DNA from 2 places in the Paenibacillus sp. F4 genome. Region 1 is predicted to be linked to the other one. Evidence: riboswitches for the same ligand, from Rfam matches in the RefSeq annotation. Region 1 holds a riboswitch; the other holds the start of a gene.

The links. A riboswitch is a leader RNA that binds a small molecule or an ion and turns the genes downstream of it on or off. The one in region 1 is predicted to bind FMN.
Region 2: linked by a shared signal. The riboswitch ahead of C1T21_RS15455 (DMT family transporter) and the one ahead of ribE (riboflavin synthase) in region 1 are both predicted to bind FMN.

What each region holds. Positions count from the first base shown of each region.
Region 1 covers NZ_POVS01000013.1:208,724-225,024, reverse strand. The annotation lists gene C1T21_RS14240 (spore maturation protein) at 1-425, opposite strand, end outside; gene C1T21_RS14235 (nucleoside recognition domain-containing protein) at 433-1,176, opposite strand; gene C1T21_RS14230 (D-alanyl-D-alanine carboxypeptidase family protein) at 1,234-2,496, opposite strand; gene C1T21_RS14225 (protein-glutamine gamma-glutamyltransferase) at 2,703-3,425, shown strand; gene ytfJ (GerW family sporulation protein) at 3,517-4,008, opposite strand; gene C1T21_RS14215 (DUF2953 domain-containing protein) at 4,175-4,888, opposite strand; gene scpB (SMC-Scp complex subunit ScpB) at 5,056-5,667, opposite strand; gene C1T21_RS14205 (segregation and condensation protein A) at 5,636-6,430, opposite strand; gene ribH (6,7-dimethyl-8-ribityllumazine synthase) at 6,604-7,068, opposite strand; gene ribB (3,4-dihydroxy-2-butanone-4-phosphate synthase) at 7,148-7,831, opposite strand; gene ribE (riboflavin synthase) at 7,892-8,560, opposite strand; FMN riboswitch at 8,892-9,065, opposite strand; gene C1T21_RS14185 (IDEAL domain-containing protein) at 9,134-9,601, opposite strand; gene C1T21_RS14180 (thiamine pyrophosphate-dependent enzyme) at 9,821-12,109, opposite strand; gene C1T21_RS14175 (2-oxoacid:acceptor oxidoreductase family protein) at 12,109-13,122, opposite strand; gene C1T21_RS14170 (peptidylprolyl isomerase) at 13,374-13,808, opposite strand; gene lysA (diaminopimelate decarboxylase) at 13,971-15,338, opposite strand; gene C1T21_RS14160 (spore germination protein) at 15,449-16,301, opposite strand, start outside.
Region 2 covers NZ_POVS01000014.1:34,832-51,132, reverse strand. The annotation lists gene C1T21_RS15465 (carboxylesterase/lipase family protein) at 1-333, shown strand, start outside; gene C1T21_RS15460 (methyl-accepting chemotaxis protein) at 477-2,507, opposite strand; gene C1T21_RS15455 (DMT family transporter) at 2,748-3,695, opposite strand; FMN riboswitch at 3,868-4,012, opposite strand; gene C1T21_RS15450 (hypothetical protein) at 4,134-4,829, opposite strand; gene C1T21_RS15445 (ABC transporter ATP-binding protein) at 4,822-5,745, opposite strand; gene C1T21_RS15440 (sensor histidine kinase) at 5,854-6,798, opposite strand; gene C1T21_RS15435 (response regulator transcription factor) at 6,800-7,507, opposite strand; gene C1T21_RS15430 (DUF6933 domain-containing protein) at 8,396-8,899, shown strand; gene C1T21_RS15425 (hypothetical protein) at 8,998-9,306, shown strand; gene C1T21_RS15420 (formate--tetrahydrofolate ligase) at 9,520-11,151, shown strand; gene C1T21_RS15415 (ABC transporter substrate-binding protein) at 11,176-12,906, opposite strand; gene C1T21_RS15410 (ABC transporter substrate-binding protein) at 13,014-14,006, opposite strand; partial or broken gene C1T21_RS15405 (LysE family translocator) at 14,241-14,558, shown strand; gene C1T21_RS15400 (outer membrane lipoprotein-sorting protein) at 14,659-15,936, shown strand; gene alr (alanine racemase) at 16,194-16,301, shown strand, end outside.

The DNA of each region.
Region 1 (16,301 bases):
AAATATACAGTTAGCACATAAAGCGTCGTGTCTGTGCTGCCCTGAATCGTTGAAGCGATCCGACCGATCATGGAATCTGGACCATAAGTCCGAATTAGATCCGTCGTGAACGCAAGTGAACCGGTGCCCGTCAATGGACGAAGCAAGCCTAAAGGCAATACCTCGCCTGGTACACCCCAGTGTTTAATCCATGGGGTTACCCAGGAGATCAAATAGTCCAAAGCGCCGGATGCCCGAAAAATGCTAATCGCTACCATCATGCCTACGAGATGAGGAATAATGCTGATGGCGGTAGAAAAGCCGTCTTTGGCTCCATCCACAAAAGAATCGTAGACAGGTACCTTTTTAGCATATGCATATAAAGGAATAAAAGCGAGAATAATCGGAATGGCCCAAGTCGATACGAGATTTATAAAATTAAGCATGCCTCCCTCATCCTTTCCAAGTGGTGTCCCTGCCCTTGGCAGCCGTGATTCCCGTTCCCGGAACGGCAGGTGAAGATACGGGCAACGTAGTTGAAGAGGCAGCAGATGTTGGTGCTGATGAGGTGAGTGGTGCCAAGGATGTCTGGGACGGCGGAATCGCTGGAGGACGGCGGCGCAATTCTCGACTACGGTACCAACGGTCCGCCGCAATTGCGGCAAAGGTGGCTATTGCGGTCGCTACCAGTGTCGTACCGACGATTTCTGCCGGATGTGCGGAATGAAAATTAAGCCGTATCGCGATCAACGTCGTAGGAATAAGCGTAATACTGGCTGTATTCAGGGCGAGCAGCGTACACATGGCTGGTGTGGCGGTTTGCTTATCTGGATTGAGCGTCTGCAACTCTTGCATAGCCTTGATTCCCATCGGTGTGGCTGCATTCCCCAGACCCAGCAAATTAGCGCTCATATTGGACAAAATGTAACCCATAGCGGGATGATTACGCGGAACATCAGGGAAGAGAAAGGCAACCAAAGGAGAAAGCAACTTGGATATTTTCTGTAAGAGCCCGCCATCTTCAGCCAGCCTCATCATGCCCATCCAAAACACCAGCACACTTATCAGTCCAAAGCACACTGTAACCCCCGTAGTTGCCCCGTCAAAAGCTGCTTTCGTCACCACCTCAATATTTCCCTGCGCGGCAGCAAATACAAATCCAATACAAATCAAAGCCACCCATATGAGATGAATCATGGCTGATTCCTCCTTTTCCCAATGATGTGACACGTGCAGCTCTATTTTCTGCTTGCCCTAGGCTCCAAACAAATTTTTTAGAATTTCGTTCCATCTGCTCGTCCAACCTCGTTGCTGAGTATTGTTCGCAGGATCTTGTGCAGTTGGAGCCTCTTGCTGTGGCTGTACGTTACTTTGAGCAGGCAGCTTACTCCCTTTTTCATACACAGGAACGGAACCAATAAGTTTACCATCCAATAGGAATTCAACCCGTCCTCGTAAGCCAAAAGATACGTCCGCTCTGTCTGTAGAGGCGGAATTTTTATACAACACTAGTCTTTTGTGCAACTGTGTCTTCTCACTATCATGTAAAGGATATGCAAAGCTTGTACCTGTTAATAGTGGGTAACCATCGATAGGTTGCTGCTTGTCCGTAATCGGAATGAGCGGATAATATCGGAATCCGTAATCAAGCATACGGGCATGATCGTTCCAATCGTCCCCGTCATTCAAGGTAACGGCAGCAAGCTGGCGGCCGTCCCGTGTGGCCGAGCTGACCAGACAGCGAAACGCTTTTTTGGTAAAGCCTGTTTTCACACCGTCAGCTCCCTCATACAGCCGCAGCATTTTGTTTTTGTTGTGCCATGAGTAGTCCCAAGAATCGTTGGGATTCGGTGCTTTTTTCAGTTCTGTTTTTACGATACGGGCAAAAGTTGGATTATGCAGCGCATAAGCAGTAAGTCGGGCCATATCATTGGCTGAGGAATAATGTCCCTCGGCATCCAGCCCGTGCGGATTAGCAAAATGTGTGTGGCTTAGCCCAAGCTGAACCGCCTTGTCATTCATCAAATGGACAAATCCCTCTTCGGTCCCCCCCACATGCTCAGCAATGGCAGAAGCGGCATCATTACCAGAACGGAGCATTAAGCCGTACAGCATATTTTCCAGCGACATTTGTTCACCCATTTGCAGAAAAAGCGAGGACCCTTCTTTGGCATACGCGGTAGGACTCACCTTTACCCGGTCCTGCAAGCGTCCATGTTCAATGGCCACGATTGCAGTCATAATTTTGGTCAGGCTGGCAATACGTAGCTCCCGGTCACCCTCGGTAGAATAAATGATTCTTCCTGATGTGACATCAATTAAAGAAGCAGCCTGTGCATGGGTTCCTAATGCGGGCGGCGCTGCTTCTGTTTTTATCGCTCCTCGAACGGGCTGTGGACTCAGCAACGTAAGCGGCAATGACAAAATAAGCAGAAGCACCAGCGGCAAAACAAATGCGCGTGCCTTATTCAAGAAATGGCTGTGGTCCGCGTGAATGTGTTGCTTTTTTTTAAACATTGGGATTCCTCCGGTTTTGAGCAAGTCTTGTACCATTCTATGTCCAAGCTGTTCAAAGTATGTCCACCTTTATAACAGAAAATTCCTTTACGGGACAGCCATTAGCTGCTCTCTTTTTGCTTTCTTTCCGCATAAACCAAGCAATTTGCCCTCCCGAGTACATATATATTAGTTACCAAAGTTAAATAGGGATCGGGGGTTACATCATGCTGCGTCTCCAGTTTGAAATGGTTTTAAGATCGCAGATTGTAGAGTCCGCAGAAGCATTGCATCGAAGTGGTGTATCCTTTGCCACTTTTGCTACCGCACGTTGCAACCAGCAATTTTGGGATTTAACGGAAAAAGGTGGTTTTCAGATCAAAGCAGGTGTCACTCCGGCACAGGGGATCAGAGACATTTTTTTAAACGGTCAACAATACGCTTTTGAATGTGCAACAGCTATGGTTATTGTGCTGTACAAAGGAGTGCTGGATTCCATTCTGGAAAGTGAGTTTAATCGGGTTTTTGCAGATATGCTGCTGTATGACTGGCACTATGACAGCGACCTCAGACTCATACAGGAGCAAGGAAGTCATAAAGCGGCTCCTGGCGATATTTTGTATTTCAACAATCCGGATGTGTCGTCTGAAACATTGGAATGGAAAGGAGAAAATGTCGTTAAGCTGAAGGAAGACTTGTTTTATGGACATGGGATTGGCATCTGGCCGGCGAAGGGTATTATCGATTCCCTGAATCAACATCGTCGACCGGATGCCACGGTATCTGCTTATTTGACGAATGAAGTGATCTATCCGGACTTCATCTACCTATCGCAGTATGCTGCCGAAGGAAATCGAAAAAATGAAATATCGCTGCACACTTTGTATCACCAGGAATACAGTCACCATATACATGCTGTCATTGGGGGAAGGCAGTATATTCGGGGATAGGGCCAAGTACAAGCAGAAAAGAAGGTATTCCTTAGCCTATACTCGGCTTTGGGATACCTTCCTGAGAGAACGCTTTTAATTTCAATAACTTTTACAAGTAAGCCGGGCCAGAATGACTGTGATCCGTAGCAACATCTACAGGTACCTGTGGGGGTGGAGTCTGCAAGTTGCCGCCTGCGTTCTGGAAGATAGACTGAACCTTATCAATCAGGTATGGCGTGGAGTCAATGAGCTTCTCAATCAGATGCGTTTGATTGTCCAATGGAACGATTTGTGCTCCCTGTTTGCCAACAACCAGAAAAGCAATGGGATGAATAGATACACCACCACCGCTACCGCCACCAAAAGGATGACCTTCCTTCCCGCTATGATTACTCGACGCCGAGGAAGTATGAAGTGCCTCTTCGTCTACGTTAAAATCACTTCCACCGGCAGCGAAACCAAATCCTACCTTACTGATTGGCAAAATAACGGAACCATCGGGTGTTTCCACCGCGTCTCCCACGATCGTATTCACGTCTACCATGGCTTTGATGTTTTCCATTGCGGTTTGCATGAGCCCTTGAATCGGGTGATCTGACATGATTAATTCCTCCTCTACTTATCTCAAGCTTAGACTGCCTTTTCTTTCGCTATTGTGCGCAGGGGTTCAAGGAAATATGTATGTCATTCGATTCGGTTATGCCTTAATCTGAAGGACACTGAAATCCCAAAGTTCAGAAAGATTGAGTTTCATCACACTTCATTGTTTATCTTTCATTGTTAGCTTGAAGATCTTCATTTTTTTTGAAAAAAACCCGCTTCCATGCCTCGGGTCCACCCGGAACGCGCCATATGCGGTAAGATAAGATGAGCATGGAGAAAATTAAATAGCCGAGCGATACGTTTGCTTCACAGTTCAAAGTAGTGGTAAAACGCAAGCGATCCACCCAATACGGCACAACATACAGCTTAGGGGTACAATCCATGCGCACAAAGCTGGAAGCAAAACCGATCAAGGTCGTTTTTAATCCCCACAAAATACCGGTTGAGGTAGCTGTATAAGCCGCGTCAGCAAGACTAATGTTGGTGGACCACTCCATTTTGGACATCGTCACATGTGCCAAAGTATGTCGCAACCATCGATTGAAGGATTTCGTTCCCTTGAGCAAAACCCGTATATCATATATAAATTGCTTGATTTTTTCTGTATCAATATTACCGCTATCCACGGAAGCATCCGTTTTATGTATGTTTTTGTTGCGATCAAGCCGATAGAGAAGCCCTTTTTTTAAACCTGTTATGAGAATGGCCGGAATATCGTAATTTATTTTAATCATCCCGTATAGAAATCTGATCTCTAGATGCGCCCGATCATCATTGTCATGTTTGGCAATATCCAGCTTTAATCGAATACGAGAGAGCAGAATAGCCAGCACAAGTAATATAACGACGATGATGGCGATACTGATCCATTTCCACACTGGCGAGTCCTCCCTACCTTTTTGCTATAGATATCATGGCAAAAATAGTATGACCGTTCGCCGGAAAATCATGCATCTTAAAATACCAACAGCCAGCCCCCAACTACTTGAGGACTGGCTGTCTATTTGAAATTTTATATAAGTGAGCCGCAAGATCCGGATGAACTCTATTGGGATTCAAGATCCAGATCGTTGGCTGCAGGCTGGCTGCTCTCCAGACGCTCGAACAATAATTGAGTCTCTTCCTCCAAATTGTCCGAATCTTCGAACAACTCCGGTTGTGGTAGATCTGCCAAAGAGCCCAGACCGAAATAATCCAAAAATGATTTCGTCGTTCCGTACAATATTGGCCGTCCGATGGCTTCAGCTCGACCTTTCTCTTCAATGAGCTCCTTGTTGACCAGTGTATGTATGGCCCGCTCGGATTTGACACCCCGAATCTCTTCGATTTCAACTCTTGTAATGGGCTGGCGGTAGGCCACAATGGCCAGCGTCTCCAAAGCAGCTTGAGACAGTGAGGCACGTGCCGGAGAGTATGCGAGCTTTTCAAAGTAAGGTGCATGTTCGGATAAAGTTGCAAGCTGATAATGACCGGCAATACGGACAAGTTGCAGGCCTCTTCCCCCCTGCTCCATGTCCTGCTTCATATCTTCCAGGCACTGTTCAACCAGCTCTTGCTGCTGCTCTACAATGTCGGCGATCTGCTTGGTGGACAATCCTTCCTCTCCTGCGAGAAACAGCAGTCCCTCAATAATTGATTTCAGCTTCAGATAATCCATTAACCCGTAAATCCCCTCTCCACTCCATTACAATATCATCGAAAAGCTTCTCCTGATAACAGAAAATTTGTTTCATTTTCATCAGTTCAAGGATAGCCAAAAAGGTCACAACCACTTCATGCCGATACATATCCTCATGCATCAGCTTGGAGAACAGCAGCCGTCCTCCATTCCCCACCATCTCTAAAGCTCCGATAACTTGCCGTATACGGTCCTTGACTGAAATTTCGTCCCGATGAACACGGGTTACCGTCGTACGTCGTTCTGCTTTACGCAAAGCACGCTGAAAGGCCGCGACCAAATCGCTTGCATGCAGCCCATGTACCGGATTTGCGGGTTCAGTGGGCAGGAATGCGCTCAGATCTTCTGGCTCCTTGCCATAAATTAGACTCCGCTCCCACTCACGTTCACTTAGATGGCGAGCAATCCCTTTATATTTACGATACTCCACCAGCTTGCGGACCAGTTCCTCACGTGGATCATAATCCTCTTCCTCATAAAAATCCAAATCGTCATATTCCATCACAGGTGGCTTGGGAAGCAACAATTTACTCTTAATGGATAAGAGCGTCGCCGCCATCACCAGAAACTCGCTCGTAATGTCCAGTTCCAGCTCCTGCATACTGTGCAAAAAAGCCATATACTGATCAGTAATATCGCTAATCGGGATATCCTGAATGTCGATCTCGGCTTTATCAATCAGATGCAACAGTAGATCCAGCGGACCCTCGAATGTTTCCAGCTTGTAGTTTACGACTGTCAATGTGCTTCCCCCTGCCTTACTCCAATCATCATTCAACAATACCTTTCCCTATAGCACTTAAGCTCTACGTTATCAATCCCTCTTTCTGTAGTATATACGTCATCGCCTTGCTTAACAATCCAATCCCTTTTTCACCTTGCAGTTTATAGCGTTCTATTCAGCTATTCCTATAATTAAAATTGCTTGCCGAGATTGGCCATTTCAATCGCAGCCAATGCAGAATCCCAACCTTTATTACCAGCCTTCGTACCTGCTCGTTCAATAGCCTGTTCAATGTTTTCTGTCGTCACTACACCAAAAATAACGGGTACTCCCGTTTTCAGGCTGCTCGCTGCCACACCCTTGGCCACTTCATTGCAGACGATATCATAATGTGAAGTAGAACCACGGATGACGGTACCCAGCGTAATTACGGCATCATATTTGCCGCTTGCAGCCATTTTTTGTGCTATCAGTGAAATTTCAAATGCACCCGGAACCCAAGCTACATCAATTTCATCTTCCTGTGCACCATGTCGTTGAAGTGCGTCAATTGCGCCGCTTAACAACTTGCTCGTAATAAACTCATTAAATCTGCCTACCACAATACCATATTTTAAACCGTTCGATACGAGATTACCTTCTAGAAAACGTGCCATGTTTAATCAACCTCTCTTAGTTTAATTATTTAGGGACTTCGGACAATACTTCAGATTTACTTGGAACCAAGATGTATTTTTACAATGACAAACGACGACGGTAGTCCACCAAATGCTGAATACTGATCAGCTTCAATTGATGTCGCTTGGCGACCACTGCCAGATCAGCCAGGCGGGCCATTGAGCCATCTTCCTTTATAATTTCGCAAATGACCCCAGCAGGCTTGAAGCCACTGAGTCGGGCCAGATCAACAGCAGCTTCAGTGTGACCAGCACGCTGCAAGACACCACCATCGCGAGCAATCAGCGGGAACATGTGACCAGGCTTGCGGAAATCACTTCCTGTGACTGCTTCGTCTGCCAAGGCGCGTACAGTCAAGGAGCGCTCGGCCGCTGAAATACCCGTTGTTGTCTCCATATGATCTACCGATACCGTAAAGGCAGTACCGTGGAAATCTGTATTTTGCTCTACCATAGGATGCAATTCCAAGGCCTCGGCTCTTTGTCGTGTGATTGGCACACAAACCAACCCGCGACCTTCTGTAATCATGAAATTAATGACCTCAGGCGACGCTTTTTCAGCCAAAGCGATAAAATCGCCTTCGTTTTCGCGCTGTTCATCATCCACTACAATAACGACTTTACCGTTTTTTAAGTCCTCCAACGCTTCTTCGATGGAATCCAAATGAATCTCTTCGTCATGTTCCAACTCGCCAAGCTCTATGACGTTTGCCATTGCACTTGTTTGGCTACCTCTATCCATAACACTTTCCTCCTTATGTCTTGTGCCACGAATGCTCCTAAACAGGTTTACCATTCAATATCAGGCAAAGCCGTGTTTCGCCAAATAGTCCAAACTGAGAGGAGCTTCTTCTTCTACTCTCTCCGCCTCCGCTGCACCTCTGTAATTTAAAAGCTGTTCTACATATTTGCCCAAAATATCGCATTCGATATTGACGGTATCCCCCTCACGTTTGGCTTGTAAGGCCGTTTCGGATAAGGTGTGGGGAATAATGGATACGGCAAAGGTATCTCCCGTACGCTGTGCGACTGTGAGGCTGATACCATCAATTGTGATTGACCCTTTGAGAAGAATATATTTAAATAATGTTTGATTTTTAGGCTCAACTTCGAACACAACTGCATTCTGGTCTGATGTCACCCCTCGAATCGTTCCCGTCCCGTCCACATGTCCTTGTACAATGTGTCCTCCGAACCTTCCACTCGCCGCCATCGCTCGCTCCAGATTGACTCGGCTGCCGGATCTCAACTCTTTCAGATTACTGCTGCGAAAGGTTTCCGGCATCACATCAACCTTAAAGTCTTTCGAACCAATCCGTATCGCCGTCAGGCAAACACCATTCACCGAGACACTGTCTCCTATTTTCAAATCGCCCAACACCACGGAACCCGAAATCCCCAGCACCATCGCTTCACCGCTTTTGGAAATAGTTTGAATGCGACCCACTTCCTCGACCAATCCGGTAAACATGCCTTCACTCCTTTCCACTACATTTCAGTTTATCCCTAATTCATCAGCTATAAGCGCAAAAAACCCCCAATTCGGATTCAATCCGTCATGGGGGTGATGAGAGTCACATTTGTAGTATACAAGCGCAGTTCATATGCATCTTAAGACGACATGAAATCATAGGTTTGCCAATAGAAAGCATGACTGAGGATACAACCAAATACGCTCAGAACACCCATCAAAAAGAAAGCTTAAGCAAGCTATCGCCCGATGCTGTCCTACAACGAAATAAGCCGTACGCACAATTGGGTATGCTAAAAATCGGCACATGTCACGTCATGCACATGCGCTTCGTATCCTTCTCCCATCCAGACTATACTGTCGGTCCCGGATTTGCACCAGGTCCACCTTCTGCCGATCATTCAGCATCCGGGTCACGGACTAAGCCATGCTGTTTCTCACAAAAACGATCCACAAACATGTCATCACCGCCGGTGGGGAATTTCGCCCCGCCCCGAAGGATCTTGCTCTTATTTAATTGAATTAACATTAAACTTGTTACGTATATTAGCACCGACTTCTAAAAAAAGCAAGTTATCTAATAGAAGCTCCTGCTTTGGTTTTGACATATTGGCTGGAGAGTTCTTCAAACCAGGTTTTATCATTCATATGAAGCGCCAAATCAATCAAATCGGCCAGTTCCTCGACTCCCAACTCTGTTGCATGATCAAAGGTAATTACGGCTGAAGCAACAGGTCCCCGTCCTTCCTCAGAACATGCTTCATAATCCAGTCGCACATCAACATGTCCGTCAATAAACTCGCATTTCAGAAAATAAATAATTTCGCACATTAAAATGGGGCGTACCTGTGTTTCTAACACGCAATCCATCACCTTGGCAGAATAATGCTGGTTCGTCAGCGTGAATTTGTGTTCTGTCGCTGCCAACGAAGCCCGTCCAAAATCATCCGTAAACTTTAGCTCCACTGGCTTGATGTTCATAACCTTAGGGATCTGCTTCTTTATAATTTCGATTATTTCAACTGTATTCAGCTTAATCATTACCTGCACCTCATTGCATCTTAAAATTCAGAAGAAAACTTTTTAACGTGCCTCTTATAGGCCTACACTCCTATATCGGAAATCATTACCTGTTTTTTTATGCTTCAACCCATAAACGACAAAAAAGATTCTTTGCGCAATAAGCGCAAAGAATCTTGATCGAACCACTAAAGTAACAGCGGCTAACAATGTTAATCGATGATTATGCAAAAAACGGAATTATAGCTCCGAAATTTCATGTTTCTTTTTCAGGATAGTCCAGCGACGCTCAATCTCCTGCTCAAAGGTAGCCAGCGTAGCCTCCTCCTTGAGAAGATGCTTCGTTTTACCCATTAGTTTTAACCATTCTGCAGCTGGAATCCGTTTTCCCTTGTCTTCCGGATTATACGTAATCGTCGTACTGCCTTGCTCTATTTCGTACAAAGGAAAGAAACAAGACTCAACTGCAGCGCCCACAATGCTGGTGCCCAGTCTGTCTTCGGATTTCCAATTCAACGGGCAGGCGCACAGGATCTTACCATAGGCCGTACCCACGTTGTTCGCATACCATTGAGCCTTGGCTGCTTTGCGCAGCATATCCTGCGGATGACTTTCAGCTGCTGTAAAAGCATACGGAATGTTACAAGCAGCCATGATTTGCACGGTATCCTTGTGATGTCCTTGCTTTCCTTTTTGCATTTTCCCTACACCTGACGTACTAGTCATGTGACCAACCGGAGTGGAGTATGATTGCTGTGAACCTGTATTCATGTACCCTTCGTTATCATATTCCAGCATGATCAGCTTATGATTACGCAGAGCCGCACCAATCGCAGAACCCATACCTATATCCATCCCACCGTCACCACTGATCATGATAAAAGTCGGATCGTCCGACATTTCAATTTCATTACGGCGCTTCATTTCCATATAAGCTTCCAGCGCTCCTGAAAGTGTAGCGGCCCCGTTTTGAAAAAGATTGTGGATCATCGGTTGTTTGTGTGATGTATATGGATACCCTGTCGTCGTCACATATACGCAGCCTGTCTGGAACAACACGACAATATCCCCTTCAATACCTTTGAAAAACAGTTCCAGCGCAGACAATGCCCCACATCCTGGGCAAGCCCCGTGACCTGGTGTAAGACGGCGTGGTTTGGTTGTCAACGACCGCAGGGGTGGTACCTTAACTTTGAGCTTCCCGGTCGCCTCGTCCGGCGTAACCTGAATCAGGCCCGTACGGTATGCATTGCCACGTGGCGGCTGCATAACTTGCGGCATCACCTTGTCCGGTGAACCCGGATTAATTCCGTAATAATCAAAGGGCTTCTCCGCTCGTCCTGCTTCTGCCGCCTCAATCGCAAGCTGGAAGAACGCCTCAGCATCTTCCGCATAAAAATCCTTGCCACCCAAGCCAAAGATACGGCTCAACACGAGTGTCCGATTCAGCGGGTCCTCCTGCAAGGCCGCCTTAATCTCATGCGTTAAATTACCGCCGTCTGCCCCATACGAGTCTGCACGTTCACCTACCAGCAGCGCCTTGACATCGCGCAATGCTTCCCGCAGTTGTGCGGCTGGGAACGGTCGGATGATATTCGGACGTATCACACCGGCTTTAATCCCGCGCGCACGGAGTTGATCCGCCACATCCTTGGCCGATTCAGCCGCCGAATTCAACAGGAATACCGCGACCTCAGCATCCTCCATTTGATACAGATCTAAAATCGGGTATTCCCGACCGGATAAAGCGGCATATTCTGCTGCTACCTGCTCATATACTCCTTCTGACAGCTTCAGTGCTTCGGACAGCTGAACATGATTATTCGTCAGGTCATCACCGTTCATATGCGCACCTACGGTAACAGGATGATCAAAATCAGTAATATTCGGATAATTTAAGTTCGGGTTAGGACCTACAAAACCGCGCACGGTCTCAGCATCTGCAAAATATTGCACTTTACGTTTTTGATGGGACGTATAAAAACCGTCATATGCAACCATTACAGGCAGCCGAACATCGCTATGCTCTGCGATTTTTAGTGCCATGATGTTCATATCATACACAGCCTGTGGTGTACTTGCCGTCAAAATGACCCAGCCTGTATTCAAACCATAGTACAGATCCGAATGATCCCCGCGAATATCCAGGGGACCACTGACAGCTCGTGTCACCAGATTCATAACCATTGGAAAACGGGTACCTGACTGAACAGGTAACTGCTCCAGCATGTACAGGAAACCTTGCGAACTAGTGGCGTTCACAACCCTCGCTCCCGCTGCGGCAGCTCCATAACAAATCCCTGCCGATCCGTGTTCTCCGTCTGCTGCAACCAGCTTAATATTATGCTGACCTCTCGTTCTCATCTGATCCAGATACTGCGCTACCTCGGTAGATGGAGTAATCGGGAAATATCCCATCATATGATAATTAATCTGCGCAGCCGCCGTAGCTGCCATTTCATTACCGGATTCGAACGTTGTCACTTGCGCGGCGCCTGTCTGTTTGAGTTCTTCCTCCAGTTTTGCCATTACGCACGCCCTCCTTCATATGCCGGAAATTGGTGGGCAACTCGATTCTGTTCCGCCCATCCCCATTGTTCGCGACGCGAGCTTAATGCCCCCGATGGGCAAATATCTACACATTTCAGACATCCTTTGCAATACTGGTAATCAATCCCTTGCAAAAATGGCATCATTCTTCCGCGTTTGTCAGCTTGCTCTTCCCATACAAAACAGTAATCCGGGCAAATCGAATCACACTTGGCACAATGGGTACATTTATCAGCTTCATAGTCAGGCACATACCCCTGACGTGAACCACTAACATCTCTCGTCATGCTGTTTCCCTGAGTCGCAATAACGCCCCCCAGTAGTTGGGTTTCGTATCCCAGCAATGGCTGCGGACGTTCAAAAACCCGATCCTCTGCGCCATCAGTAACTGGATATACGTGCAGTTCCATTTCCTCATAACCACGGTTAAACGTACGCAGATTAGGTTCCACTAACAGCGGATTTTTCTTTTCAAAGGTACTGCGTATAACCGATCTCATCGCTTCCGGGTCCAGGAAATCACAGACACGGAACAAGGCACCGAGCATGGACGTATTTAGTTTGGTTCGCTCTTCCAGTGCGATGCCCATCGCATCCACCACCGCAAGTGTACCGGATATCAGTCCCAAATCAGCCCGTATTTCTTCTGCTGGACGCGTGGAATTAACCACTACAATCCCATCCGCTGGCAGTCCGCTGATTACATTTACCGTTTTGTATAACGTTTCATGGAAAATGCCTACCACATGCGGTTGCTCAATCGGACTGTGATCCCGAATATCGACCTCCGGCTCACAGAAGCGGACGAAGCTTTTAACCGGAGTTCCCTTTTTTTCCGAACCGTAGGACGAAAAATTTGAAGCATTCAGCCCCAGACCAAGCACCCCGGTTTCGGCCAACATTTTGCCAGCCAGATTAGCGCCGAGTCCACCAATGGATTCCAGCCGGATTTCAAAAAATCCGAGTCGATTTGTGCGCGTTAAAATAGACAATGTGATAAGCCCCCTTCTTTTCCAATCCTTACTGAGTTTGAATACTCATATAAAATAAATGGAAAATGCATTCTTATGGAAAGGCTATCACAACACTTACTTTTCGAATGTGATCTTACGCACTGTAATGCCTACGTGATTGCGAAAATCAATAAACCGTCAAACAAAAGACAACAAAAGCCGCCCTGTCCAAAGACAGAACGGCTTAGGTGCAACGCTATTTGAGAAAGATCATGTAATTAACGGTAAAATTACACGTCAAATACTTTAACCTCTTTCATTTTGTCGCCTTGTTTTACAGCATCAATGAATTCCATACCTTTGGTTACTTTACCAAATACAGTATGTACTCCATCTAAATGTGGTTGTGGAGCGTAGCAGATAAAGAATTGGCTGCCACCTGTGTTGCGACCTGCATGAGCCATGGACAGAACGCCTTTGGCATGCTTTGTTGTATTCGTAGCTGTTTCACAGTCAATCGTGTAACCAGGACCGCCTGTACCGTTACCGATTGGACAACCACCTTGAGCAACAAAGCCCGGAATGACACGGTGGAAGCTCAAACCGTTGTAGTAACCGCTGTTTGCCAGCTTTTCAAAGTTAGCAACGGTGTTTGGAGCTTCTTCTGGGAAAAAGTCAATTTCGACGATACCGCCGTTTTCAAGATCTATTCTACCTTTTTTCATTGTTTGTATCTCCTTTTCAACCTGTTTTGAGAACTAAATAACATCAAGTTCCAGTTTACTATGAATTGCCGCGCTTAGCAAAGTCTTGTCCAAAAAAAAGAGCCATTGCCCCCGGTGTATTATTACCGACTCAATGGCCTGCTTGATCTTACAATTCTAAAATCAGGACGAAACGGTAATCTTGGCGTTGGGCTGAACCACCGTACTAGCTTGATCACGAATCAAGCGCTGTGGCACAACATCGTTACGTACGATATCTTCGTAGGTTTCCCGACGCACTACCAACTCGGCCTCACCGTTGTTGACAAATACAACTGCTGGTCGACGTATTCGGTTATAATTACTCGCCATGGAGTAATTGTAGGCTCCGGTTGAGGCAACAGCGAGCAAATCGCCGCTATTTATACGAGGCAGCTCTACATCCCAAATAAGCATATCGCCACTTTCACAGCATTTGCCCGCAATGGACACCGTCTCTTCGTTCGTATCCTGCGCTCGATTAGCCAGCATCGCTTCATACTTCGCCTGATACAGTGCAGGGCGTGGATTATCTGTCATCCCGCCATCTACCGAGACATATTTGCGTACCTGCGGGATATCCTTGATGCTTCCTACCGTATATAAGGTCGTGCCTGAATCGCCTACAATACTGCGTCCTGGCTCAATCCAAATTTCTGGAAGTTCATCGTAAAGTCCTGAAAAATAAGTTTTCACCGCTTCGCCGATAGCCTGTACATAGGTGGATACTTTCAGTGGAGTGTCCTCTTCTGTGTAGCGAATGCCAAATCCCCCACCCAGATTAATCACTTTGAAAGAAAACTGAAGCTGTTCCTTAATTTCTCTGGAAAAAGCTGCAACCCGTTCAGCAGCCATTTGGAAGCCATTCACTTCGAATATTTGCGAACCGATATGAGAATGTACCCCCAGCAGGTTAAGATGATCCAGCTTGATAGCCTGTTCCACTGCTTGGCGTGCTGTACCGTTACCAATGTCAAAGCCAAATTTCGAATCTTCTTGACCTGTGGCCATATATTCATGCGTATGCGCCTCAACCCCTGGTGTAACCCGCAGTAAGATATTCACCTGCTGTTCTTTCTCGGAGGCAAGGGCCTGCAACAAATGCAACTCCATTTCGCTATCGACGACGAAGCAGCCAATTTGCGCATCTAACGCCATTTCAATTTCTTCTGGTGTTTTGTTATTGCCGTGGAAATGGATTCGCTCTGCCGGGAACCCTGCTTGTAGCGCAGTAAACAATTCTCCACTGGAAACTACGTCAAGCGACATCCCTTCTTCAGCAGCTAAAGCGCACATCGCCATAACACAAAACGCTTTGCTTGCATAAGCAACTTGAAACTTCAATCCGGTTTCACGAAAAGCTTCTATGAATTCCCGGCAGCGCCGGCGGACTAACTGTTCGTCAACAATATATAGCGGCGTGCCAAAACGCTCTTTCAAAAGCGTTGTATCACAACCGCCGATCTCCAAATGTCCATTGCTGTTAATTTTACTGCTTCCATGCAAATACATGTTCTGGCGCCTCTCTTTCTGGAACAAGCTAGTCATATTCCATCGAATGTTTACACCAGTATAGCAAAAAAAACATCAAGAACAATGGATTTTTATGCAGATCATTTATATTAATGCTCCTGTCCATTGCCTGAGTTCGAATCTGTGTCGGCATCCGTATGGGGCATACGCGTATTGTCCCTCGTTTTGTTAGATGACGGGCGGTTAGGTGCATCTAGTACAGGCATACGGAACAAGATGGAAGCTAACGCTTTGGCATTAAAAGGAATGAACGGCCACAAATACGAAGAATTATATGACCGATGCAGCGTCAGCATCAAAATGATCAGTGTCGTACCCACGACAAAGCCCGGTACGTGAAAAATTGCAACAGCAACCAGCAGGAATAGTCGAATCAGTCTATTCGCCAGCCCCAGCTCGTAGCTCGGTGTTGCGAACATTCCTATCGCAGCGACAGCCATATACAGCACGACCTCATTCACGAAAAGTCCCGTCTGAACCGCTATATCACCGACCAGAATCGCTGCGATCAAGCCCATAGCGGACGCCAGTGGTGTCGGAGTATGCACAGCCGCCATTCGCATAAGATCGACCCCTAGTTCTACAATGATAAACTGGGCAATCAGCGGAAGATGTGCTTCCTTTTGAGGACCAATAAAATCGAGAAAAGCTGGTTTTAATTCGGGATTGATAACCATTAGCAGCCACATGGGAAGCAGAAACATCGAGGCAAATATGCCTAAAAAACGTACCCAGCGCAAATAGCTTCCCATAAAAGCGGTTTGCCGATTCTCTTCTGCATGCTGACACAAGTCAAAAAAAGTGGTAGGCAAGATCATCACGCTGGGTGAGGTATCGACGAAAATAACGAGCCTTCCTTCCATAATATGCGAAGCCACGACATCTGGTCGCTCCGAATATCGTACTAATGGATATGGATTCCAACCTTTATTGATAATCGTC
Region 2 (16,301 bases), on a different contig from region 1:
GTATGGATGTATCGTTTTGATTGGACATTGCCGGGGCATCCTACCTTTGGACAAGCGGTTCACGGTGCAGAAATTGCGTTTGTTTTCGATAATCTGGAGCTGCTAGGTAAGCTTGGATTAGAGATTCAACCGTCGATGCAGAAGCTCGCTCAAGCTATGCAGCAGGCATGGGTTGCTTTTGCACGTGATGGGAAGCCTGTGCTGTCCGAGGAGGCTTGGCCGATGTACGACAGGGAAGAGCGGACTACAGTTATTTTCCATCAGGATATTAAAATGGAGCACGACCCCGAAGGAGATAGACGCCGTCAGTTAACCGGTCAGATGACCCTATAAGTAAACAAGAGAGATCACCCCAAGTACTCACATGGAAAAAGCCTTCGCCCGTAATTAGTATACGGACGAAGGCTTTTGTTAGTCATTAGATGTACTGCTGCTCATTCTTACTTGCATGAAATTGCAACGATACGATGTGTAACTTAAATCTTAAATCGCTTAACCAGCTGTTGCAAATCCTGCGCCATGTTGGACAACTCCTGAGACGAAGATGCGATTTCCTCCATGGCCGCCATTTGCTCCTGAGCGGCAGCAGAGGTTGTCTGCGAACTGTCCGCCGAATTGCGAGACAGACTTGCCAAATGGGTGACAGTAGCCGAAACTTCCTCTGTACTGGCTGAGATTTGTTCAGCCGCAGCGGACACACTTTGAATTTGTTCCACAATATGAGATGTAGAGCGTTCAATATTCGTAAATGCACCTTCTGCATCTTGGCTAATACGTAATCCTTCACCTACCTGGTTACGAACATTACCGTTCATGGTAGCGGTGGAGCGTTGAATCAAATCGAGCATCTGAGTAATGATCTGACTGATGGAATCTGCGCTTTCCTTGGATTGCTCAGACAGCTTGCGTACCTCTATAGCGACTACGGCAAATCCACGCCCGGCTTCGCCAGCTCTGGAAGCTTCAATAGACGCGTTCAGAGACAACAAATTGGTTTGCTTGGCAATGGCGGCAATAGCTGTATTCATCTGCTTCGCATCGTCTGAGAGCTGGGATAGCTCATCCATCAGGCTAGCCGTTTGGCTTACAGCTTCCAGAATACGGTCCATTTGTGTCCGCACATGGCTGATCATTTGACTGCCTTGAGCTACATCATGCTCGGTTTGTCCTGCTGAATCCACGATGGAGCTTGCTGATTCGGCAATGGTGCTGACACCCTTGGCCATTTCTTCAACGGCATTAGCGGTTTGCTCGGATGCCTCGGCGCTGGTGGCTGCATTTTCTGCGGATTCCATAACCGTTTCCGCTACGTGTTGTACGGACTCCGTCGTTTGCTCTGTGCTTTCCTTGATCATCAGGGAAGAGGAAGCGAGTCGGGAGGACGTTTGATTGACCTCGGAGACCATCGTATGCAAGGCATGTGTCATCTGGTCAAAATTCTGTGCCAGCTCGCCGAACTCGTCCTTACTGGACAGATTAACACGTTCGGTCAGATTTCCGTCACGGACGATACGTGTTCCTGCTTGCAGCTTGCGCAGTGGAATCAGGAACGAGCGAATCATGAGCACGATGATAATGGCAGCGGCCAGTATGGAAATAATAATTACAATCAGGCTTTGCTTCAGAATCGGTTGGGCTGCATCACTGTAATCCTCCAGATCCGACAGTGCGACAATGTTCCATCCGGTGAGAGGGTCCTTGAGTGTAAAGGCCAACACGTCCCTATTCATAAATTGAATTTGTGATATGGAGGGAGTATCATTTTCAGCGGTTTTCGCTACTTCGGGAAGTCCCTCTATGATGTCTGTTGGTTTTTTGCCTGTATTTTTAAAGGCAGTTCCAGCTCCAGCCACAATTTTATAATCAGAATCAACAATAATGAGTCCTCCGCGTTCCCCAATCTTTACAGACTGCAGGTTTTGGCTCATCTTGTCTAGGTTCAAAGCTAATGCAATAGCTCCTTGACCGTCCTCCAGCGTTTTTGATAAATTAACCACTAAATTCCCTGTCGTGACGCTGACAGCTGGAACACTGACGGCTACTTTACCCTTCTCCTGCATCGCGTTTTTGTACCATTTTCTTTCCCTTGGATCATAATCGGTTTCCTTTTTTTTCGGCGTACGAATGTATTGTCCTTCCTCATTGCCGAGGAGCGCAGCATCTAATTCGGGATGAGCTTTGACGATGACATCCAATTTTTTCTGAAGAGCCTCTTCGTTGGAATCAATGGAATCAGATTGGATTTCAGTGGATAGCACGTCAACGTCTTTCATAATAGGCGATACATACTGATTGACATTGCTTCGGATCAGATACAGATTCGTGTACACGGCACCGCCCATTTGCTGACTGAGTTGCGTCGTAGCACCCTGATAAGAAAAGTATCCAATAAGTATGCTGGGAATCAATAGGACTGCCATAAAAGCTACAATTAATTTTGTCCTCATTAAATAAAACTGTTTGAGAAACCTGCTCCACCATGGAACTGTTTGTTTTTCTTTAGTCATATTCTTGCTCCTCTGTGTCTGATGATCACTACATTGTTTTATTCGACAGAAACCGATAAATTTTAAAGATGTAATCTATGGGAAACGAGGAATAGTTTCATGTTTTAGACACTTTTGTCGAAAAATAGGTCTAAAGAACTATTTGAAATATTAATACTAATACATAAAAAGCCAAATCGGAGATGCAAAGGCATCTTCACGATTTGGCTTGGGTGAGTCATGAAAGGGACATTGAACCTGTTAATTTTTTTGCTGACGTGAAATCATAAAGAGCGTAATCCAGATGAGCATAAAACCAGTTAATTGCGCTACAGTAACGATTTGCTGAAATGCGATCCAGTTAATCACGACACCAACCATGGGAAAGCTCAGTTCTGCCATCGTGGCATAAGACGCTTTGGTCGTACTTAAGCCTTTGTAATACAGCAGCAAGCTGAGAAGACCCGGAAGCAATGCCTGCAATAGCAGATTGATAATCACAGCTGCGCCCGCCCATGTACCGGCAGGCATATTCCATGGCGCATGCTCTACAGAGGTGAGGACAATCAGCAGAGGGAGCGCCACCATGAAGCGGAGGGAGGTTACTGTTTCATATTTCATTGAACGAAGCAAGTAACTTCCCATGACTGTCGAACCGCCCCACAGAACTGCTGCACCGAGTGCAAGCAGACTACCAACCTGAACAAAATCACGAACATGTCCGAAGGGGAGCGACCAACCGAAGGTCAGAAGATACGTCCCGAACAGAGCGACGACAATTAATAATCCAAAATGACGCGGCAACATTTCCTTCAAAATAATACGGGCTAGAACAATAGCGACCAAGGGTTGAAGCTTCTGGAGTAAGAGTACAGCATTCAAATCACCATTGCTGAGTGCCATAGTGAAAATCACGCTGGCCAGAGCCGAGCCGCCCCACGAGACGAATAAAATAGCGAAAACTTGACGAAGCCGTACCGCTTTGAGTTCCTCACGATGCTTCCACAGCATCGGTGTCAGAGCGAGGAAGAGCAGCACATGCTCCATAAGTACAATTTGTGTTGAAGTAAATGACTTTAGCAAAATAATACGAAACAGCGGGTCTGCGCCCCACAAGGCCGCTCCAATTGCGACCAGCCAAAAACCGCTTTTCATGTGGGAGCTACGATCAAAACCTTTGGATGTTAGTACAGTAGAAGATTGACTCATACTCAATTAGCTCCTTGCGAATACAGGACCGGTGGCACAAAAACCCCCGTCCATGGCGAAAGGCCATGCAAGACGGGGGTTGATCAAATAAACTTGCCGCTTTATGCAAGTTAAATGAAGTTGCTGCAAAACTAATAACGCAGTATTCATCCACTTCGCGGCATGTTGATATTTCGATCTTCTTCCATCCGGACTTTACCGTCGGCTTTGGCATCTCACCAAATCAGTCCGTATCCTGTTGCCAGATACAGAGTCGCGGGCTTAGCTCCATGAGCCATACCGCCGGTTGGGAATCTCACCCTACCCCGAAGATCCTTATTCCGTTTTTAATTTCTCCTATAGGATATACCTGTTTTAGAATGAAGTCCAGTGAAAAATGTGTGTATATCTAACAATGATTTTCATCTGTTTTTTGAAAGCGCTCTACGAAATTACATATTACGAGGTAATATCCTTATACTCAATACGTCGAATCGCCGCATAAGCCACAAGCATTCCCAGTATAGAGAAGCCAATTTGCACGGGGGCTATGGAGCTAAGTGTAGCGCCGTTATTATTGGAGAAAAGCAATGCTACAATCAGGATTGAGGTCACAATAGTGGTGGGTACAGAGTATCTTCGCATCCCCATATACAGCGGAACCAATCCCATAAAGCTGGCAGCAACGGCATTGATTAACGTCCGTGCTGATTGTTGACCCAGTATCGAAAGAGTAAGGTTATCCGGTACAATCAAGACAAACTGGTTGAGCAGATGAATAGCGGCCGTAATGATTATTTCAGATATAATAATAGACAAGAACGTAAACAGCAGCACAACCAAGAGCTTGGCGATCATCAACTTTTGACGGTGAATCGGATACATGAACAAGATCGTAATCGATTTGGATTTAAATTCTCCGACGATAAAGCGGCATAGCAAAACGGAGGAAAACACAATAAATGTGGCTCTTACAAAAATGTCTATTATATCCAAAAGTTGAGTGTACTGTGTAAATTCAGGTATTCCTTCACTTTGACTGTCCAGCGCGATAATACAGAGCAGCCCAAGAATGCATGCATTGGCGATCAGTGCTGAACGGATATAACCCGCCAGATGAAATTTTTTCAGCTCCAACTGCATCAATTTAAGCATGGAGATCACCTCCGTTTAACAGCCGTAAAAAGTAGTCTTCCAGGGTGCTGCTTTTCTGATGAATGGAATCCACTTCTATATCATTTAAAATGAGCGTCTTCGTAATTTGTTTCTGCGGTACATTTGAATCGTAAATACGTATACTCTGTTCATTTAGTACCCTTATATTATTCAGATTCAGATGATGGGAGAGGACGTAGGTCGCTTTTTTACAATCGTTGGTCGTAAATTCGATATATTCCGTATTGGTTTCTCGCACCTGTTCCATCGACACTTCCTCAATCAGCCTTCCGTGATTAATCACGCCTACCGTATCCGCAATCTGCTCTATTTCCGCTAAAATATGACTGGACACGAGCAGGGTCATCCCATATTCCTTGCATAGCATATGGAATAATTGGCGGATTTCCTTGATTCCCACGGGGTCCAGACCATTAATCGGTTCATCCAAAATGAGTAGCTCTGGCTTAGTCGCAATAGCGCGGGCAATCCCGAGACGCTGTTTCATTCCCAGTGAAAAGTCTTTTACCGACTTGTCACCCGCATTCTGCAAGTTCACTAATTCCAGGGCATCCCGGACAGCCTGCTTATTATAGTAGCCCATGTATTCACAATGAAGTTCGAGATTTTGCTGCGCCGTTAGCCTGTCATAAAAAATCGGGTATTCAATAATCGAACCCATCCGTCCGAGCAGATGATACGATTTTGGCGTTAATTTCTCACCGAATAATTCAATTTCACCCGATGTCGGCTTGAGTAAATTCGTAATCATTTTCATCATCGTCGTCTTGCCTGCCCCGTTAGGGCCGAGAAAGCCATAGGTTTCTCCCTTGCGCACATTCATACTGACTCCCGCTACAATTTCGTTGCCCTTCAGGGCCTTGGTCAACTGATGTGTACGTATTACGTAAGTCATGGGTGTTCTCCCTTCGTATACTGCTGATAATTCAAGGATACAGGGCGAAATGTTCATTTTTCTTTCGTGATTCTTACAAATTTATTAAGTTGAGCATGTTGAGTACGATTAATAGTTGATTTTCTTCAATGTAAAAGAGAAGACTGTCCGCTCATAAGGTCTACTGGTCAATTGAACTTCTCCGTTCATCGTTTCAACCAGACGTTTGGCAATCGTAAGGCCCAGTCCGCTGCCTTGTACCGCCTTATTGCGGGAGTCCTCCAGTGTGTACATGCGTTCAAAAACTTTATCTTGCTCAGATTCCTGTATGCCTTTCCCACGATCCCATACCTCTATACGCACTGTATCCTGCTGTTCTGACAGTGTCAGGCCTAGCGTCCGTCCATCTGCCCCGTAGCGAACGGCATTCGAGATCAGATTATTCAGCACCCGCCCAATGGCTCCTTCGTTCCCCAAGGCATGAATGGGGTACTCGGGGATCTCAATATGCACAGTAAATCCCTGTGCAGTCAGCAGGTCATAATACTCCAAAATACTGCGTCTGCACAGTTCTCCTATCTCCAGTCGGGTCAACGGAATATCCGTATCATTAGCTTCCAGTTTCGCCAAATTAAAAAAGCTTGCGATCAACTCAATCGCTTCGCTTGTCTTTTGATGAATTTTGGATAGCAGCTTTATACGTTCTTCCGGCAAAATAGTCGGATCGCCATCCAGCATCTCGGCATATCCAAGCACAACCGTAAGCGGGGTCTTGAGATCGTGTGAAATGTTCGAAATCATTTTGCGCATAGCAATTTGGCTACGGTTGTAATCTGCAGACACTCTGAGATTCAAGTCCAGCAGTCGATTAATTTCCGTCATGAGTCGTTGCAGTTCAACGTCACCTGTGACATATAGCAGCTTTTCCGCATGATTCACCGTCACAATCCGCTCTAGTAGCGCTCGTATATCTTTTATTTTGCGCTTATAGGCCATACGCTCCCGCCAAAGCCATACTATAACGACTGACATGATGAGGCCGACAATCCACTCAGAAATGTTTTCGATGTTCATATCAGCCATTCTCCCATTTGTAGCCAATGCCCCATAGCGTTTTAATGTGGAGAGGATGAGAGGGATCTTCTTCGATTTTCTCACGCAGGCGGCGAATGTGGACGTTAATCACGTTCTCGTCGCCCATATAATCGTCTTTCCAAATAAATCCGTATAATTGTGCTTTTGTAAATACCCGGTTCGGATTGGCTACAAATAGCTTCAAAATATCGGACTCTTTGGCTGTTAGCTGAATTTCATTTTCATTGCGTATGACTGTAAAATGATCAAAATCAATGCGCAGACTGCCGTAGGTCAAAACTTGTGCTTGCGGCTGTTCCTCCTGTTGTTGCTGACGGGCATATGTAGTAGATCTGCGGATCGCGGACTGAATACGAGCCGTCATTTCGAGCATTGAAAAAGGTTTGGCAACATAATCGTCTGCCCCAAAGCCCAGTCCAAGCGCTTTATCCACGTCGCTGTCCTTGGCTGACATAATCAGAATAGGTACGGCGCTGTGGGTACGGATTCGGCGGATCACCTCCATACCGTCCACCTTCGGCATCATCAAATCCACCAGTACCAGATCATAGGTATGACGTTCAAAGGCAAGAAGTCCCTCTTCCCCGTCATAGGCGGTGGTTAAAGTGTAACCTTCCTTGGTGAGTGCTTTAAGTAGCATTTCGGCAATGAATAGATCGTCTTCAATAAGTAAAATATGCTGTGACATAGGTGTGGAACACCCCTAATTTTTAGATTAAGCTCGCGTGACGAACTGTACCTGAATTATATAGAGCAGTGGAGGGGATTTCCATAAAAATTATCCATTGAAGTTGAGTGGGGAATATTCATAGAAAGTTAAAAGGGTGTTTTTCCCGATGCATTGGCTTTATTTCAAGAATGAATTCCACGGTGTACATCCAATGATGTTCCTATTAAATTAAGGTATTTCATTAAGCGTTGTAAGTGATTTTTTCCCAACCTCTTAAAAGGGTGAGACGTGGAATTTCTTAGAGGTGCCAGGGTTTTAGACGTTTTTCTCTACAATCAGAGGGGAGGGGTCTACGGTTGGGAAAAAATTGCGAAACCCTAGTGGCTGTAGTAAAATAAGCACATTATTAAAACTGAAAAGCTTGATTCTACTAGCCTTTAACCACAACATGTGATGTATTGAACTTTAACCACAACATGGGATGTATTGAAATGCGAGTCGCGAACGTCTACCGCCATGCATTCCGATGCTTTAACCACAACATGGGATGTATTGAAATAGATTCAGGATAAAATCAATGAGCTTGCTCTAAACTTTAACCACAACATGGAATGTATTGAAATTAGTTTAATTTTTCAAATAGCCCATGCTTCCGATCCCTTTAACCACAACAGAGAAGTATTCAAAATGCTCTTAACCTGAAGGCACTGTAGTAATTTCATCTCCACTCCTAACAGAAGATGTGATCAAATTACTGGCAGCTGCTAGCCTCTCTATTATACTGAAAGAGTTTATAATCCGGTGTTTGGAATACGATGTTATGATATACGTGACATGCTTTATACAAGAAATCAGGTATGTCTAATCACGAGCTACGGCACAGGACCGTCATAAAGGAGAGCAAAGATGTTTGTCATACGAGGAACACAAAAACTGCTGAAGGAATGGGAGACTGAACCACTTCAAGTTGATATTTATCCGCCTTTGAATAGTTGGCATGCCAGCTTGTTTTTACTGAATCGAAGAAAAAATATAGTGTTTATGCATGATATATCCCGCTTAAGCATCACGCTTTTTGGGATTAAAAAATCGCAGTACAACAACCTGCCGACTCTTTTTGTGCAAGCCTTGAAGGAATTGATGATCAGCGAAGGAATTGATGAGCGTATCGTAAAGGCATACATACAGGAAGGCGAGCAGATGCTGGTGACGACGACAAATAGACATAGTGTGATGGGAACCCTGGATGAGATTATTTTTATCATGAAGGAACTGGATATGGAGCATGGGTGCGAGCTGGAAAAAAACCAGTGGAATAACCGGATTGTTTTCAAAACAGTTGAATACAAGTACCCTGTTGATGTTTTTAAAGAAATGCTAGAAAAGCATTATAAACTAGAAAGTATTTGAGAAATTTATGATTTTACGAAATGAGTTCCATTTATTCCCTCTGTCCTATATAATCTAATATAGTTCTAAAAGACTATATAAAGAGAGGTAAGGGGTAAATGAAGATTAAATTGAGAAATAAAACGGGAATGATCAAGGAACGCAAAGTAGGTTTTTCATGGACTACGCTCTTTTTCGGTTTTTTCCCTGCGTTGTTTAGAGGGGATTGGAAGTGGGCTGTTATTATTTTTCTGGTATCGATCCTTACGAGTGGGGCGTCCAACTTTGTATTTTGCTTCATATATAACCGCTTACATATTAATGACCTGCTGACCCAAGGCTATGGTCCTGCTACTAAGAAATCCCAAGCTATCCTGATTTCTAAGGGATTTATTGCTGAAAATTACGCTGCTAACTTTGCAGGTTAATTTGAGAGCTGCTTGTTAAAACGAGACGTGTCAAAAGAGCATTCACCGAAGTCCATGCGGCCGGGGAATGCTCTTTTTTTATAACTCACATGATAGCAACGCTTGCGATGAAATGAATCATAGCGCAATAAGCGGCACACTTTGGTAAAATAAAACGATACAGGGTTTGACACCATCGGTCAGACTTATAAAACGGGGGGTACATAACGAAAGATGAAGAGGATTATTGATATAGCCAAGGAAGCAGGAATTGAAGAAGAACATCTGGAGACGTATGGAAAATATAAAGCGAAGCTGAATCCGTCCCTGTGGGAGCAGTTAAAGGATCGCCCGAATGGAAAGCTGGTGCTGGTTACAGCGATGAATCCCACGCCGGCGGGAGAAGGAAAAACGCTGACAACCATCGGGCTGTCACAGGCGCTGAATGCGCTGGGGCATAAAACCGTTGCTGCGTTGCGTGAGCCGTCCCTCGGCCCTTGCTTCGGCATGAAAGGAGGAGCAACCGGGGGAGGACAAGCCCAGATTGTTCCGGCAGAAGACATTAACCTGCATTTTACAGGTGATATTCACGCGATTTCGGCAGCGCATAACTTACTGGCAGCGATGATCGATAACCATTTATTTCATGGAAATGCTTTGCGGTTGAAACCGGAGCGGATCGTGTGGAAACGCGCTGTTGATATGAACGACCGGAGTTTGCGAAATATTGTGACCGGATTGGGGTCAGGTAATGGAGCAGTGAGAGAAAGTGGCTTTCTGATTACCTCGGCTTCAGAAGTGATGGCAGTATTATGTTTAAGTGAAGATATGGACGATCTTAAAGTGCGATTGGGTCGGATGGTGATTGGTTATAACGAAGATGGCGAAACGGTAACAGCTGAGGAACTACATGCGGTGGAAGGTATGGCTGTGCTGCTTCGGGAAGCATTGAAACCCAATCTGGTGCAAACGTTGGAGGGAACTCCAGTTATTGTGCATGGCGGACCTTTTGCGAATATTGCGCATGGATGCAGTAGTTTGATCGGTACGAAGCTGGCCCTGAAGCTGGGAGAGGTGGTCGTCACGGAGGCTGGATTCGGGGCCGAGCTGGGCGCGGAAAAGTTTTTTGACATCAAGTGCCGTCAATCCGGTTTGCAGCCAGATGCGGCTCTGTTGGTCGTAACCGCCAAAGCGCTGAAATATAACGGCGGTGTAGCTAAAAATGAGCTGGACGCAGAAAATCTGGAGCAATTGCAACTTGGATTAGTCAACATGAATCGGCATGTACGGAATTTGCAAAAGTTTGGCGTGCCAGTACTGGTAGCGGTCAACCATTTTGTAACAGATAGCGAAGCCGAGTTGGAACTGATTTTCTCGGAATGCCGCAAGCTGGGTGTACCCGTAGAACTGTCACAGGTGTGGGCACAGGGAAGCCAAGGTGGAGAGAAGCTGGCCCAAAGCCTGCTCAACCTGCTTCAGGAGAACAAAGCCCATTTTGCACCATTGTATGAGCATACACTTGATTTGCAAGCGAAAATTAGTGTCATTGCGAAGGAGCTTTATGGTGCGGCAGAGGTAGCTTACACTCCTGCGGCCAAACGGGCGTTGGCCGGTATGGAGCAGCTTGGTTTTGGACAACTGCCTGTATGCATGGCCAAAACGCCGTATTCTTTCTCAGATCAACCTTCTCTGCTAGGTGCACCGGAGGGATTTACCATTCACGTGTCCAGCGTTTCTTTGTCCGCAGGGGCAGGCTTTGTGGTCGTGGAAACAGGTAATACTATGACGATGCCAGGATTGCCCAAATCCCCAGCAGCTGAGCATATGTCGCTGGAAGCAGATGGGAGCATTCATGGTCTAATGTAGTATCTTTAGAAAAATGGCAGCTTCTCAGGATGGAGTTCCAAGCAGTTTGGGCAGTGCAGTAAGCAGTTTTTGCCGGGTCATGGCATCGCTCCAGTTCCAGCGGTCAGCTTCTACGAAATATACCCGACCTTGACGTACAGCAGGAAGGCTGCGCCAGAGAGGGCTGCTGATCATGCGTTCCAGCGTATGTTTGGATTCTGGGGCTGTTGGGACAAGCATAAAAATGCGGTCCCCGGCGTAATCAGGCAATTCGTTCGGATCTATTTCCGCGAAGCCTTGTTCCGCGTCGAGCACCTTTTGGATCGGCTCAACGGGCTGAAAGCCCTGTGGGTGGTAGAGGGCCGACGAGAATCCGGACATACCCATGACAAAGAGCCGATCACCATGATCGAAAATGAAGACGGAGGCCGTTTCTCCAGCTGTGATTTGCGTACCGAGCTGCTGCCACATTGCCAGATTGCGGGCTGTGAAGGTAGACAACCAGCGTTCGGCCTCACGCTCCTTACCGAGCCAGGCGCCAAGTGTACGCATCCGTTCCTCCAGCGTGGCGAAGGAGTTGAAGGTGACGGTGGGAGCGATACTGGCAATGCGCTCATATTCCTGTTCATCCGAATTGGCGATGATAATTAGATCAGGATCAAGAGCGCTGGTCAAGCGAATATCCAGGGGAAGGCCCACATCGGCGACATTCACAAGACGATGTTTATAGACGCTGTATTCACTGAGTCGCAGACTTCCACCGATGGCTTTGGCCCCTAATGCCAATAGATCGCCCATCGTTTCTCCATGATAGATGATACGGCTTGCTCGGCGTGGAATGTGAATATGGTGGCCCGTCCAATCCTTGACGCGCACAGATCCGGAGACAGAAAGTGCGTACTTGCCAGGGGGAATCCCGGTCATTTGCCTAAACCGTCGATTAAAATAATATTCGTCAGAGAAACCAACCTGACGGGCAATTTCACGTAAAGGCCGTTTGCATTCCAGCAGCAGCCGCTTGGCATGGTTCAAGCGCAGCTCAGTGAGGTAATGCAGCGGCTTTTTGCCTGTCATTTTACGAAACATTTGTGAGTATTGCCATATGGAAACGTTCGCCTGCTCGGCAAGCTGCTTGACGGTAATGGGCTTTTCATAGTTGTTTTCCATATATGAGAGAGTGCCTTCTACCGATGCTGGCAATGCCGGATTAGAGGTATTATTTTGATCAATATGGGTGTGGTCTTCCTGCCACAGCAAGAGCAACTCTTGAAACATGATTTGCTGCCGTAATACAGATATCTGGTTATTCGGCTGTACCGCTTGTTGGGTACTATGAAATAGCTCTTCAGTCAACTGAATAAGTTTGGAGGAAGAAGAGGAGACGATGCATTCGCGCGGTCTCGGCAGGACAGGTCCATGATATATGGATGGCATACGCGATGCGTGTTCAGCCAAGGCCATGTCCGCTTGTGGTTCTGACGGCAAAGCGATGACCTCAAACGTGATTTTGTAGTATTCGGGTACAGTTCCATTCAGGGGAGCGATTTGATAGGATTCACCTGGAACTAGCCAATACCCATGACCTGTAGGGGATAGATACTGCTCTGGGTCAATGTCCACCATACCTGTCCCACCGATGAATATAAGCAGACAGTGATATGAATTGGGACGTGATAATAAGTCATCGGTAGGCTGACCAACCAACGCAATTTCTTTAAAATGAAAAAGCAGTGAGCTGAACGGGGGAGGATATACGGACGACGGAGACTGGTTCACGGTATTGCTCCTTTTATTGAGAATGGTTATCATGTATATATAAGTATACCTCCTTTAGGTTCAACAAAAAAGAAGCTATCAACAAGTGTCGATAAGCTTCTCCAATTTTATTTGATGAGCTTGGGCAATTCCTCCAGCAGCCATTCTCGAGTGGAAGCATCACTTTCAGTTTTGCCAATATCCTGAGTATACACACGCCCCTGTTTGACAGCAGGGAGCTGGAGCCACAGCTTGCTTTTCATTAACTGTTCGGTGGATTGTTGGGCTTCTGAACTTGGTGTTCTTAGTATGAAAATCCGATCTCCAGCGTATTGTCCGATCACTTCCTGAGATATTTGAACAAATCCTTTGTCTTCATCCAATGCTTTCTGAATAGGAGAGGTAGGCTTGAAACCATTCTTTTCATACAGTATTTGTGACAGTCCTGTCCGTCCCATTGCGAATAAACGGTCACCTGGATAGTAGGTAAAGACTGAAGCTGTTTCCCCCGCCTTAACACCCTCTGCGTGAAGTTTGGTCCACATCTCCGCTTCCTTTATTTTATATTGGGCAAGCCAATCTTCAGCAGCCTTTTTCTTGTTCACAATGTCTCCGAGATGCAGCAAACGTTCGTTTAACGGGGCAAAGGTATCGAACATAATTGTAGGTGCAATTTTTGTTAACGCTGCGTATTGCTTTTCATCCGTATCGGCGGTAATGATCAGGTCAGGCTGTAGTTCCAAGGCTTTTTCCAAATTAATCGGGAACCCCAGATCGGCCACGTTCTGAACCTGCTTCTCATAAACCTTGCCTTCAATTATAGAAGTCGATGTACCTACAGCTTGTACGCCTAAAACCAATAAATCCCCGTAGTTTTCTCCAAAATAAGCAATGCGTTGGGGAGTCGTAGGAATGTTCACTGTATGTCCCTTATAGTCTGTGTAGTCACGAGTTGTGGCAGCTTCCGATGTTTTTGCAGATGCTGTTGTGTTGCTGCTTGCAGTCTGATTGTCAGATGCACCGCATCCCAGCAGCAACGCCCCCATAAGACAGAATAGGCAGATCAGAGCAGTGTATTGTCGAGTAGATTTTCTGTTGATTGTCGAGTTCTTGTTGGTCATAGCAACCTCCGTATAATAGAATGATTCAGAATTTTTCAAATGAGAATTATTATCACAAAAGCAATGATAAGCGCTGGCTCCTCAATACTCAATGGACAAACTTGGTCAATGAATCCGATTTTGTACAAAATAAGTCTCATGAGTTCTTAGCTCATTTCAGGTTTCAAATTTTATTGATTTGTCATTTTTTATGGTATAGAATATCATTTTTATACATTTGAAAGGGGGTTTGAAATGGCATTGTTTATTACATATGTTTTACTAGGTTTCTCTATAGCACTACCTGTAGGTACGATTACCATTGAAATGACGAAGCAAGGGCTAAAGAATGGATTCATGCATGGATGGATTGTGGGTCTTGGGGGGATGACCGTCGATTTGTTATTAATCATTGGTTTATATTTTGGTCTGGCCTCTGTTTTGTCATTATCTGTTGTACAGGTGATCATGTGGCTCATTGGTGCTATATTTTTGTGCTACGTGGGGTACGACAGCATTAAAAATGCAGATCATGATATTGCGCTAGAAGGAGAGAAAAAGACGAAATCATTAGGATACGTTCAAGCTTGTCATGCCAGTCTGCATAAATCGAACAAGTCCTTCATAGACATGTACTAATTCATTTAAAACATGTGCTGAAGGGGTTGATGACATGCGCCGGATTTCATGGATGCTCGCCATGGTCATGTGTGTAACGCTGCTGCTGGCCGGGTGCGGCAAGAAGAGCGCGGACGATGTGGTTAAAGATTTGAGTGACGTGGTGAGCGACCTGAACAGCTACCACGGTACAGCTTTGATGACGCTGCATACCGGCGACACGCCGCAGGAATACAAGGTGGATATTTCCTACCGCAAGCCGTCCTATTACCGAATTGCCATGACGAACGAGAAAAAGGATGTTACGCAAATTGTGCTTCGTAATGATGAGGGTGTATTTGTACTGACACCCAGTCTGAACAAAAGCTTCCGTTTCAAAAGCGACTGGCCAAACAATCAGGGTCAAGTATATTTATATGAAACGTTGGTTCGCAGCATTATCGGCGATGCCTCCCGTCAGTTGGCTACCGACGATAAATCCTATGTGTTTGATGTGGCAGCGAATTACAACAGCCATGCGCTGGTGAGACAAAAGATATGGCTATCCAAAAATGACTATGCACCCACTCAGGTACAAGTGTCTGATGCGAATGCCAAGGTAGTTGTTGATCTGAAATTCGATCAATTTGCTTTTGATACGAAGTTTGACAAGGACTCTTTTGATATGGAGCGGAATATGGCTTCAGGTAAGACGAGTACGGGTAGCGAAGGGGCGCCATCTTCTGGAGCAGTGGAGCCCAGCGGTCAGCTTGATCCTTCCGGTGCGATGGATGGGACGACTGGCGTGACGTCTGGCGAACCCGGACAAGAGCAGGGAACAGCAGGAGATGCAGTCCAGCAGCCGTCAGGGGAAGCAAAGGTGGATGGTACTGCCACAAACGATACGTCCAAACCGGATGGAGCAGCCAACGCAGAGGCACAGCAACAAACACCAGGCACATCGGATGCCGCAAACGGAACATCAGCGGGAACAGATGCAGCAGAAGCAGTGATGGGTGAGTTCGGCTTGATCGAGCCGTCCTACACGCCAGCCGGAGTACAGATCAAGGATACGCCGGAGCTGGAGGATAATGGGACACATGCCGTGATGCTGCGGTATAGTGGAACGTATAATTATACCATTGTGGAGGCACGTCCAAAAGATCGGGCGGTCGCACTGGCCGCAGGTGAACTGGTTGATATTGGAGGGAGCTTCGCCGTTCTGACCGGAAGCGAACAGCAGACGATGACCTGGATGAATGACGGAATCGAGTTCAGAATCACCAGTGCTGACCTGCCTGTAAGCGAAATGATACAAATTGCCGCTTCTATACAGGATCAATCGGGTAAATAAAACTTTATAGACGGATGCAGACGGTCTAGAGTGTAAATTACTCTGCTGCCGCCCGTATCCGTCTTTTGTTCATTCGCGGTCTAGGATGTGCATCGCTTGTAAGTCGTGTTCATTGTAGAGGATGCTGGCAAACGCCCCCTGCCATTGACAGCCACGTTTCTGAACATTACCATTAACCTTTGGAAGTAAGGTATGTGCCACACTCCGAATGGTAAAGGTTATGTTACAGGCTAACAATTGAAGAAGGTGACTGGATTTTGCAAGCACAATACAGATCGACCCGGGCCGAAATCAACCTGGATCTCCTTGGCGCCAACTATGAAGCTTTTCGCAAGGCATTGCCAGCGGATAAGCTGATGCTGGTC